Regions from separate parts of the Alteromonas sp. KS69 genome, predicted to be linked through region 1. Evidence: predicted binding sites of a transcription regulator. Region 1 holds the regulator's gene; the other holds the start of a gene.
The links. The regulator FNR, encoded in region 1, switches genes on or off when oxygen is low (the NO sensors DNR and NnrR bind a similar motif). The targets are predictions, from matches to a motif close to TTGATCTAGATCAA.
Positions count from the first base shown of each region.

Region 1 (5,963 bases):
ATTTGATGATAAAAATCTGGATTATATTACCCCAGAAGGCCTGCATATTAATAACGGCATACTTCACTTAGAACAAAGTGAAATTAACGAAAATAAAGGGCTCACACTACCGAAAGCCCCACTTCGTGTTACCGCTATGGCATCAAGCTAATAGCTGATACTTAATTTGCTCAGCAATACGGGTGATGGTTTCTTCACCCTTTTCACATAGCTCTTGTGCGCGGTGAAATTCCATAATACCCACGTCGGTTAGTTGGGGCTCTATCAGAATATCCGGCGGATCGCCCGCTAAACGAGAACGTGTCACCCTTGCTTGAAGTATTTCTAACGAACTACTCATTACACTTAAAATCCCTGGAGGGTTACCTTTAGGGACTTTATTTGGTGGCGGCGAAATTGTTTCTTCTATGGCCTCAATAGCGTCGCTAGCAACGCCTTCGTTTTGCTCGCTATGTTTACTATCGGTTTCACTTTCCGTTTCTGCTTTTTCTTTACTATCAGGTGAGAACCACTGCTTAAGCACGTTTTGGCTTTTAGTGAAAAAGTCTTCGGTTTTTCTTTGGTTTTCTTCGTGATCGAGTCGTAATTTTTCAAGCCTAAGCGGCCTGAAATCAGCATTAAGGTTTACGGCAATAACAAAGTCTGCACCAAGTTGGCGACACAGGTTAACAGGCACTGGATTAACCACCGCGCCATCTACTAACCAACGATCGCCATGGGCGACTGGGGCAAATAGGGCAGGAATAGCACACGAAGCTTGAATGGTATTGCCAATCTCGCCGGAACTAAACACTACCTCACGACCTGTGTGCAAATCGGTAGCCACAGAGGCGAACGGTTTTTCCATTGCTTCGTAGGTTGGGGCACAAAATTCGCTGGCAAGTTTATCAAACACTTTTTGCCCGCTAGCAATACCGCCCCTACGTAAACCAACGCCCATCAAAGCAAGTACCTGCCAATCTGACAAAGAACAAGACCACTCTTTTAGGCCTTCTAACTTACCACTAGCGTAAGCGGCACCAACATAGGCACCAATAGAGCAACCTGCCACCACGTCAATTTTAATACCCAGCTTTTCTAATGCTTGAATAATACCAATGTGGGTCCAACCTCTTGCGGCACCCGCACCTAATGCTAGACCAATTTTCATTTAGTTTGATTCCATCAAATTGATAACGTGAACCGTGTCGTCAGTAGGCTCACTGGGTGACTCGAAGCTGGGCGGATCGAAACCAATATCACCATCTTCAACCGGCCCGTTCTGTGTAGAGATGCCTTTAAAGTCGTGCAAATTCTTGTCGACCAAATGTGACGGCGCTACATTTTGAAGCGCACTAAACATTGACTCAATACGCCCAGGGAAACGGCGATCCCAATCTTGTAGCATGGCCTTTACGTTCTGACGCTGCAAATTTTCTTGAGACCCGCACAAGTTGCAAGGAATAATAGGAAATTCTACGGCATCAGAATAACGCTGAATGTCTTTTTCAGTACAATAAGCAAGGGGCCTTATGACAATGTGCTCACCATTATCGCTAACCAGCTTTGGTGGCATTGATTTAAGCTTACCGCCATGGAACATGTTTAAAAAGAACGTTTCTAGCATGTCGTCACGATGATGGCCAAGGGCAATTTTAGTGGCGCCTAGCTTTTTGGCCGTGCTGTATAAAATACCGCGACGTAATCGAGAACAAAGTGAGCACGTGGTTTTACCTTCAGGCACTTTGTCCATAACAATAGAGTAGGTGTCTTCTTCTACAATTTTGTACTCTACACCTACACTTTCAAGGTATTCAGGAAGTACGTGCTCTGGAAATCCTGGCTGCTTTTGATCAAGGTTAACCGCAATAATGTCAAAATGAATTGGCGCAATGCGCTTTAAAAACATAAGAATATCAAGCATAGCGTAACTGTCTTTGCCGCCAGATAAGCACACCATGACTTTATCGTTGTTTTCAATCATGCCGAAATCAGCAATCGCTTTGCCTACATTTCGACGAAGTCGCTTTTGTAGCTTATTAAAGCTGTATTTTTGTTTGTTTTGAGACGCGGTTAACGGAGCGTCCGCACGGTTTGTGCCTGCACTGTTCATATCAATAGCTTTGTTACTGCGAAAAAAACCATTATACAGTAATCAAGTAAAATTGAATGTGCGAGGTGAAGATTTTTTGTATCGTGTTAGCACTGACTGCTAACAAATGCCAATAGCGCTTAAGGCTATAGTCCGATAGCGCTTAAGGCTATATAACGTTTGCTAGCAAACAGTGCCGACAGGCTGTTTATGAACCTGTCTGAATTACCGTGAAAGGGGCGAAATAAAGCCGTCTGGTTTTATTGCCAGTACATCACACACAAGTTCATCAATAACATGTTCTGCGGTGTTACCTATGAGAGCCGCAGAAATACCTATTCTGCCAACCGTACCTATGATAACAAGTTCAGCGTCTATATCTTTGGCTATCTTTGGAATGACTTTTTCAGGAAGGCCTTCCTTCACATAACAGCGCTTACTATCGATAGCATACTTCTCGCTGTGTGTGTTCATCTCAAGTTCGTGATGATGCTTTACCGCGTTGTTGTATGTGTCTGGGTCAAACTCAGGAACTTCAATAGCAATATTTAGCGGCGTAGCTGGGTAGCTGTTTACCAAATTTACGTTACCGCTGAGCAGCGCGGCATAATCGTTAGCAATCACCGTGATTTTGTCGTTAAGTAAGGCATGCTCGTCGTCTTCACTGCCTACATTTACCGCGGCAATAATTTCACCATTTTCAGGCCATTCATGATCTTTAACCAATAATACGGGGGAGGGACATTTTCTAAGTAGATGCCAGTCTGTAGGAGTAAAAATAACAGAAGCTAAATCGTCATGGCGCTTAGTTGCTTTTACCACTAAATCTATACTGTTGTCGATGACATAATGCACCACAGCTTCAAAGGCACGGTTGTTCCATTCCACAACTATATCTGTTTTAGAAAAACCTAAGTCGTCTAAAGTTTTTTTCAACCATCCAGCATGTTCTTTAGTGACCGCATCACGCATGGCTTCACGATCATCAGGGCTAAGCATGGTTGTCATATCGTAAGATAAGTCGTAAACCACCAGCATGGCGGTGACAGAGGCACCTGTCTTTTTGGCAAGTTCATATGCACGGCTAAGCGCAGGTTGGGTTTCTCTATCGGCTTCAATAACCGCTAAAATACGCTCATACTTAATCATAACCCCTCCAAACATAGTCAGAATTTTGGTTGCTACAATTTAAGTGTAATACCTATTTGCTATTACGTAACTTGTTTTAGATCAAAAGCTTTGAAGATTAGCTATTACAGGCGATATTAGGTGCAACCACAGACGTTAAACGTTGTGACATCTCATCAAAATCTAAAATAGTGATGAGTTTACCGTCCACTTGGATAATATTTTCTTTTTGAAAACGGCTTAACAGGCGGCTAATGGTCTCAATAGTTAGACCAAGATAGTTCCCAATTTCATTTCGAGTCATGGTTAGGTGAAATTCTTTATTTGAAAATCCACGTTCTTCGAAACGTTGAGAAAGCTGAGAGAGGAAATACAATAGACGTTCTTCCGCTGAGCGTTTATTAAGCAACATCATGAGATCATGATCTTGTTTAATTTCCGCACTCATAAAACTCATTATTTGATGTCTTAACTTAGGAAATTGAACCGACATTTCATCAAGCGTTTCATACGGTAATTCGCACACCATGGCGGTTTCTAATGCCTGAGCATAACTTTGGTGCTTATTTTCCCGTAAGGCATCGAAGCCGATAATATCGCCAGGGAAGTGAAAACCTGTAATCTGCTCTTCACCATCTGAATTGGTGACGAAAGACTTAAAAGAGCCCGTGCGTACTGCGTAAAGAGAGTTGAATTTATCTCCCGACTTTACCAGCAAATCACTCTTGTGAAGGGGTTTCTTTCGCTCAATAATATCATCTAAAGATTCAATCTCAGTCTTGTTTAGCGCAACGGGCAAACACAAGTGGCTGAAACTGCAATTTTGACAATGAATTGAGAATTGGCTTCCTTTGCTCATAGGTTCAAACTATAAATAGGGTCGACTTAATATTAATCTTACTCTTTTGTTTATGAAATTGCTGCATAAATTAAAAAGAGAGCGTAAATAGCCACTATTACGGAAAAGCATTGTCTTACCACGGGGTGCCTAAAACCAGCTATTAGGTACTGGCTACCTGCGCTTGCAGCTAACAAAGTGGGCAGAGTACCTAACCCAAAAAATAACATGATGGCAGCGCCGTCAACGGCCGACCCCGATGCTAATGACCACGTTAACGTGGAATAGACCAACCCGCAGGGTAGCCAGCCCCATATAAAACCATAGGGTAGTGCATAAACCGGGCTTTTGAATGGAAGAAATCGTTTAGATATTGGCTGAATAGCTTTAAATAAGCCGCGTCCCATAGCTTCAATATAATTCAAGCCTTGCCACCACTTTCCCAAATAACACGCTAATAGCAGCAGCATAACGCCACTAATCAAAGATAAAACGGGTTTAGCAATAGGCACAAACTCGGTGGCCATTTGGCCGACAGCGCCTGTAATAGCGCCGGCTAATGTGTAGCTGAGGATACGGCCAAAATTATAGGCAAGGGTGTAGGGTAATGCCGGTTCATTACTTGGCGTTACTGTGCGTAGTGCGGCAACAATACCACCGCACATACCCACACAATGCACGCCGCCAGCAATTCCAATGAAAAAAGCAGAGAATATATTAATCTCTGTCATCTGTTTCTTTGCGTTGTTGTAACTGCTTTCGCTGCTCGGCTAGCTTCTTTTCATCACCTGATAAATCATCATCAAACAAAATGCTGTAGCCCTGTCTATCAAGATCTTCAAACTGATTGGTTTTTACCGCCCAGAAAAAGATAACCAGTGCCAGCGCAACAATAATAATAGCGATGGGAATTAAGACGTAAATGATACTCATATTATTTACTTAATAACCTCGTTGAATTGGTGACCACAATAATACTACTCAGTGACATGCCAACCACGGCCATCCAGGGAGAGAGTAACCCCGACACTGCAAAGGGTAGAATGATAATATTGTAACCTACTGACCATGCAATATTTTGCTGAATTTTACGTTTTGCCTGTTTCGCCACAGAAAATAAGGTTGGCACCGATAGCAAGCTGTCTCCTAGCAAAATAACATCGGCGGCTGTTTTGGCCACATCTGTGGCGTTTCCTACCGCAACCGCCACATCTGCGCTAGCAAGAACAGGGGCATCGTTTATACCGTCGCCCATCATCATGACTTTGCGACCTTGCTTTTGCAAAGTATGCACCTGTGAATATTTTTGCTCCGGTGATAAGCCACCCTTTGCTAAGTTGATTGGTAAACTAGCAGTAAGTGCATCAACGTTTTTCTGTGTGTCGCCACTTAGCACCACTAATTGATGTTCATTCAGTGCGGTGAGTGTCGCTAAGGCATCTTGCCGCAAGCTATCATTTACGCAGAACGCGGCCATTAATACACCGTCGGCACACAAAAACACATTTGCCGGTATATCTACCTTTGAGGTGGTTGATAAATTACAAAATACGGCTGAACCCATAGTAAAAACGACGTTGTCTATCTCACCACTAATGCCGCCACCTGGTGTAACGGTAAATCCGTTCATGGTATTAGGCAGGGTTCTATGTTTTGACTTAACATTATCGTTGTCGAAGGCACGGGCAATAGGGTGCTCAGAACGAGACTCTAACAATGTAGTTAGCGCCATTACCTGCACTGGATCTACCCCTTTAGCAAACCAGCGCTGTTGCAATGAGAACTTACCTTCGGTCAGTGTGCCGGTTTTATCAAGGGCAATGGTATCAATATCGTTAAGTTGCTCTAAGGCGTCAGCGCGCTTTAACAAAATGCCCTGACGATTCAGCTTCGCCATAGCGCAGGTTAACGCTGAAGGTGTGGCTA
Region 1 is NZ_PYHU01000033.1:10,568-16,530, forward strand. Features, by position in the region: gene C7Y69_RS15630 (DUF2987 domain-containing protein) at 1-151, shown strand, start outside; gene C7Y69_RS15635 (patatin-like phospholipase family protein) at 143-1,150, opposite strand; gene ttcA (tRNA 2-thiocytidine(32) synthetase TtcA) at 1,151-2,092, opposite strand; gene uspE (universal stress protein UspE) at 2,297-3,220, opposite strand; gene fnr (fumarate/nitrate reduction transcriptional regulator Fnr) at 3,318-4,058, opposite strand; gene C7Y69_RS15655 (sulfite exporter TauE/SafE family protein) at 4,109-4,768, opposite strand; gene ccoS (cbb3-type cytochrome oxidase assembly protein CcoS) at 4,755-4,970, opposite strand; gene C7Y69_RS15665 (heavy metal translocating P-type ATPase) at 4,972-5,963, opposite strand, start outside.

Region 2 (5,963 bases), on a different contig from region 1:
GAGCGAGTAAAGGGGATGGGCGCGCTAGGCGCTGCAACCAATATTGGCTCAATTTTGGGGCCTGCCATTGGTGGGTTGTTGGCCAGTATAAGTTTACTTACGCCGCTTTATTTTTCTGTGGGTGTAACCGTTGCCGTCGCGGTATTAGCCATGTACTCTTTGCCCGTATTGCCTAAGCCTACACATACTTCAGCACCCAAGAAGCTTAAATACACTGATCCTAGAATATTCCCATTAATAGTAGCAGGCGTATTGTTGTTTATGGGCTTTGCCATCGTTCAGCAAACTATAGCCTTTCGGTTTCAAGACACCTTCGGACTAAACAGCACCGATACCGCCAAAATTGTAGGCTTCAGTTTAATGATTTCTGCCGCATCTGCGTTGTTGGTTCAAATGCTGGTTATTCCTCGATTAAAGCTTCGCCCTTTCACCTTATTACGGCTCTCAATGCCCATCATGATGATAGCGTTTGCTATCTTAGCCTCTGGTGAAACTAAACTTCAATTTATGTCAGCCATGTGCGTATTGGGTTTGGGGTTAGGCATAGCGGGGCCAGGGTTTATGGCTGGGGTATCGGTAGCGGTATCATCAGATGAACAAGGTGCGGTAGCAGGCATCGCTGGCGCCTGCCCGCCTTTGGGGTTCGCAGTAGGCCCGCTTTTAGGCTCATATCTTTATGCTATAGATGCCTCACTGCCCTACTGGTTTTCGTTCAGCTGTTATTTATTGGTGTTTTTCTTTACGCTAAAATTTAAAACACGCCATTAAAAAATAGTGAATGCCATTAAGTGGGCTCGCTGCTTGCTGCTATTTGTGAATTATCATGGTGAATTATATTGGTGACTTTCTACTTAAATCGTTTTACTAACGTCTATGTAAGGCTCTCAATAAACTGCAGCGTTGCTAAACAGGCGCTATTTTCTGACCACAATCTCTTCGGCTTCTGTTACCGTTTTTGCGTCGGCCCGTTCAATAACTTTAAGTAATGTAGTTTGAATAGTTTCATCGGTTCTTGCATCAGTCTTGCTGGCAAACTTCTGCTTTTGTGGAGCAACGCCTTCTTCGGCAATAAATCCCATCACTACTTCGTTTGCGCAATCAGGCGTTTCGCCATAATACGTTAAAGTAATTTGTGGGTAGCCTTGAAATCCTTTCTTTACCCTTTTAGCAATGCGTTTTGTCGATTTATCTAAATTCATAATAGCTCTGGTAGGTCATTGTTCTAATGTTCAAAGCATTACATGTAACCTGTTCAATGTCGCAGGTTATTTACTTATAAATACCTAATTCACGGTAACTGGCATAACTGTTGGCTATTAAAAGTGGGTTATTATGAACAAGAAAGCTGATACAACGACGGCAAGACCCACCAATGCACACCATGCATTACTGTGCTGATTACTACTACGGCCACCAAAATTTCGGCCTTCACTTTCCCGTCCGTTCTCACTTTCTGAGCGCCGTAGATTATTTTGTTTTGGGTATCCGCCAAACGTGACCGCTTTGCAAATAGGCCAACCTACCCAATAGCAAACGGTCCAAAAAAACAATTCAATAATTAGGTAACCAGCTGCCCTGAAGAGACCTTTGGCTACTTCCCCTACAATAACTTCTTCCATCATCATTCCCACGTGTATGTGACGCAGTTTGAGCCGCTTATAGATGCTTCTAGGTGAATTGAAAGCGACACGCCCGGTGCAATTAGCTTAAAAGCAGAATAGACAATAACTGCTTTGCTGACAAAGAGTGAGGTGTAACGAGATATGTTGCGTGCCTTTCTAGGTGTAGTCTTTCTAGGCGTAGTCTTTCTAGGCGTAATCTAGAAGCTCAGAAATGGGCGTATAAGTTGGTGCTACTAAATTGCGCTAAACGAAAGCTTTAGCGGGCATGCTTCGTTAATCCAAGGTTATGTTTTTGACGTTTTCACATCGTTTTTTAGTACCAGTACGATTAGCAATATAATTGCTAACGGCGGCACGAGTGCAGAAAAGAACGCTACGACTGCGGTAAGATTAGGCGATCGGGTTTTTCGCTTCCCTAAGTAATAGCCAAGCGCAGCCATGAGTAAAGCAAATACAACAATAACTTGCCCAAACAATGTCGCATTAATATTCATAACAAGCGTTCCATTTTATCATCTTGGTAAAATCAACCTTAGCGGAGGCGATGGACGTCTTACCATCGCCTTTACGTAAAGTTGAATATTTTTACACGAGGAGCTAAACGATAAAGAAGCGAGTGAAAGTGTAGTTTAGTTAACGTTAATGCTGCCTTTATCTATCTGTTGTACTGCGGTGTATGGAATAACAATAGTGTCAGCCACAATAGAAAACGCTGCATCAATAACAAAGAAAGGGACATTCCCAAACGTAGAACCGATATTTTCACGTCGGCTTGGTTCACCGTTTAACAAACATATATTGTATGAAAAACCACTATATACACGAGGTATTTCTTCGCAGTAACTTTTCTTACCTTGATGTTCAATTTGAACATGGTTGTTGTCAGGAGAAATTGTTTTCACAGTCGCACAAGAGCAACACGCTAAAGATAAGATGACGAGAGGTAAAACTTTCATATACTACTAATTCCATTTATTAAGTAAGCATTATCAAACTAATGCTGATTTCATCAAGAGTTTCATTGATCAACGGTTTTATCCATCAACGGTACCATTCATCAGCGATTCCATCCAACAACGGGTCCATTGTTCACCGATACTATTAATCACCGATCACAGTAGCGAACGGTAATGAGGGGTATCATTGCCCGGCCCAATACCCGATTAAGATACCCGACTAAAATTCACGACAAAGGCATGAGCCATACTTATTGTCTTATGTTACCACCGCCTGAAGTTCATACTCAAATTCAATGTAGATTTATATTTGAATGGGTGTGAATTTAAATCAAACATTCAAAATGTTTGATAAAGGTCAAATTGTTCAATAAATAAACGGCGTATTCTATTGGTGTGATAGCATCTTTTATTGAGCGAGCATCAAGTGACACATTCAACCAAAGAACAAATAGATGCGATGCATGTTGGCGTTATTGTGGCGGTAAGAGGGAGTATTGTTGATATCCGTTTTACTAATCAACTGCCAGACATCCACACCATCATTTACGCTAATGACGGTAAAATAACGTTAGAAGTGGCTTCTCAACTCTCGGCAGAAAAAGTACGCACTATTGCGCTAACACCTACCCAGGGTTTAGCTCGCGGTATGGTAGTGAAAAGTTCACAAGGCCCGTTAAAAGTGCCCGTTGGTCCTTCAATACTCACCAGAATGTTCAATGTGTTTGGTGAAGCTATTGATGGCAAACCCTTTATTAATAACACAGAGCGGCGCAGCGTTCATCAATCCCCTCCTCCCCTTGTTAGTATTTCCAGCCAGCTACAGATATTTGAAACCGGCATCAAAATCGTTGATGTTCTGTGTCCGCTTGAGCGAGGCGGAAAAGCGGGTCTATTTGGTGGCGCTGGCGTGGGCAAAACCGTTTTGCTTACCGAAATGATCCACAACATGGTAAGCCACCAACAAGGCGTAAGTATATTTTGCGGTATAGGCGAACGCTGCAGAGAAGGTGAAGAGCTTTATCGCGAGATGAAACAGGCTGGAGTGTTAGACAACATGGTTATGCTATTCGGGCAAATGAACGAACCTCCTGGAAGCCGCTTTAGAATAGGTCACAGCGCGCTAACCATGGCTGAGTACTTTCGTGATGACGAAAAGAAAGATGTGCTATTACTCATCGACAACATATTTCGATTTATTCAAGCGGGTTCTGAAGTGTCTGGCCTAATGGGCCAAATGCCATCACGAATGGGTTACCAACCCACCCTCGGCACTGAATTATCAAGTTTAGAAGAACGTATCGCCAATACACAAAACGGTGCCATTACGTCTATTCAAGCAGTCTATGTACCTGCTGATGACTTTACCGATCCAGCAGCGGTGCATACTTTTTCTCACCTATCAGCAACCTTAGTACTATCACGCAAACGCGCTAGTGAAGGCTTTTATCCTGCCGTCGATCCGTTGCAGTCAAGTTCAAAACTAGCTACGCCTAATGTGGTTGGTGATAGACATTATCAAGTAGCACAACAGGTTCGTCATATTCTCGCCCAGTACAACGAATTAAAAGACATCATTGCCATGTTGGGGTTAGAACAGTTATCTAAAAAAGACCGAAATGTTGTGGCAAGAGCCCGTCGATTAGAGCGCTTTTTTACTCAACCATTTTTCACTACCGAGCAATTTACTGGCATGCAAGGAAAGTTCGTGACTATCGAACAAGCATTAGAAGGTTGCGAACGCATTTTAAGCGGTGAATTTGACGAGCATCCCGAAAGCGCGTTGTACATGATTGGCGATATTAATGACGCGATTAGCGGTCATAAAGCACCTAAAACAGCATCAGATGAGGCACATCATGCAGGTTAATATTCTTTTACCCAATCAAATATTTGCCCAGCTTTCAGGCATCAGCAATCTGATTGTTGAAACCCCTTCAGGAAGTTTTGGCATTCTGCCTCACCGTTTAGATTGTATCACCCCATTGGTGCCCGGAATTTTAACTTATCAATGTAATAACCAAGCGCCTCAATTTGTTGCTATTGATCAAGGGGTGTTAGTGAAAACGGGAAAGCAAGTCTCTATTTCCGTTAGAAGAGCAATAAGTGGGCAATCCCTTGAAACTTTGCAGCAGGCGGTTACCCAAGAATTTATTCATCTGGATGAAGAGCAACAAGCCCTGCGGGCTGTGTTAGCTAAGTTGGAAACCGGGTTTCTTAAACAATTTTCGTCACTGTCTAAGCAGTAGCTTAATGGATAAACCAACTGTCAATGCTAAAAACACTACACCGCGCCGCTCACACAGCATGTCTCATCATGTAAATAAGAAGGTGGCATTAAAGTTACATGCTAAGCGCCATAAACACCCAGGCGTATGGTTTGGGTTGGGATTAATGGGGGTTGTGGGTTGGTCTGTGGCACTTCCCACGCTGTTGGGTATTGCATTAGGCATTTGGCTTGACGCCAGTATTAGTGATTCTCGCGCTTATACGCTTATATTTTTGCTGGCAGGGTTAACGTTAGGCTGCTTTATTGCGTGGAATTGGGTTAGCAAAGAGTATGCAGCAATGCATAGCCCTACCGTCAACATGAAGGCCAACACTAAAGCTCCCACTAAGGCAAACACTGTGCCCAAAACGAAAACAAGTAAAGAAAACGAATAAGGAGCTACTTAGCAATGATACCCATCGACAATTTAAGTTTAACCTCACTTATTTTGCCTTTTCTAATAGGCACAATGCTAGGTTGCTGTTTTTTCTATGCCCTGTGGTTTACCGTAAAAAAAGGCATGAATGCCACGCATCCAGCGCTATGGTTCTTAAGTAGCTTATTGCTACGCATGGGGACGGCAATCAGTGTTTTTTACTGGGTGGGTAATAATGATATTTGGCGTCTATCAGCCTGCTTGGCGGGTTTTGTGATAGGCAGAATATTAATGACTAAAATCACTAATAACGCCAATCCTACCGGCGCAGAGAAAGGAGCGCTACATCATGCACCTTAGCCCGGATGAAATTATTTATTGGCAATATGGCGTAATTAAAATGAGCGCTACGCTTGTTTTTACGTGGGTCATTATGGCGATACTGGTGGTTAGCGCCTATTTTATCACTCGTAACCTCAATAAAAAGAATCACCGCTCACGCTGGCAAAATGCCTTAGAAATAATAGTCATCACCATCAATGACCAAATTTCAGATGCAGGCTTAGATAAGCCGCGACGCTACATGGGGTTTCTGGGCACATTGTTTTTGATCATTGCAATGGCAAATCTACTGACTATTTTCCCTGGATTTGAGCCGCCTAGTAGCTCCTTATCCACCACCCTTGCGCTGGCTTTTTGTGTATTTGTATCTGTGCCTTTTTACGGAATAAAAAACAAAG
Region 2 is NZ_PYHU01000008.1:200,844-206,806, forward strand. Features, by position in the region: gene C7Y69_RS08015 (MFS transporter) at 1-768, shown strand, start outside; gene C7Y69_RS08020 (hypothetical protein) at 915-1,199, opposite strand; gene C7Y69_RS08025 (hypothetical protein) at 1,317-1,619, opposite strand; gene C7Y69_RS08030 (hypothetical protein) at 1,907-2,116, opposite strand; gene C7Y69_RS08035 (YceK/YidQ family lipoprotein) at 2,252-2,578, opposite strand; gene atpD (F0F1 ATP synthase subunit beta) at 3,039-4,448, shown strand; gene C7Y69_RS08045 (F0F1 ATP synthase subunit epsilon) at 4,438-4,827, shown strand; gene C7Y69_RS08050 (AtpZ/AtpI family protein) at 4,832-5,242, shown strand; gene C7Y69_RS08055 (ATP synthase subunit I) at 5,257-5,583, shown strand; gene C7Y69_RS08060 (F0F1 ATP synthase subunit A) at 5,573-5,963, shown strand, end outside.
Region 2: a site for FNR is predicted at 2,927-2,940, ahead of atpD (F0F1 ATP synthase subunit beta). Genes of this name have one in related genera too.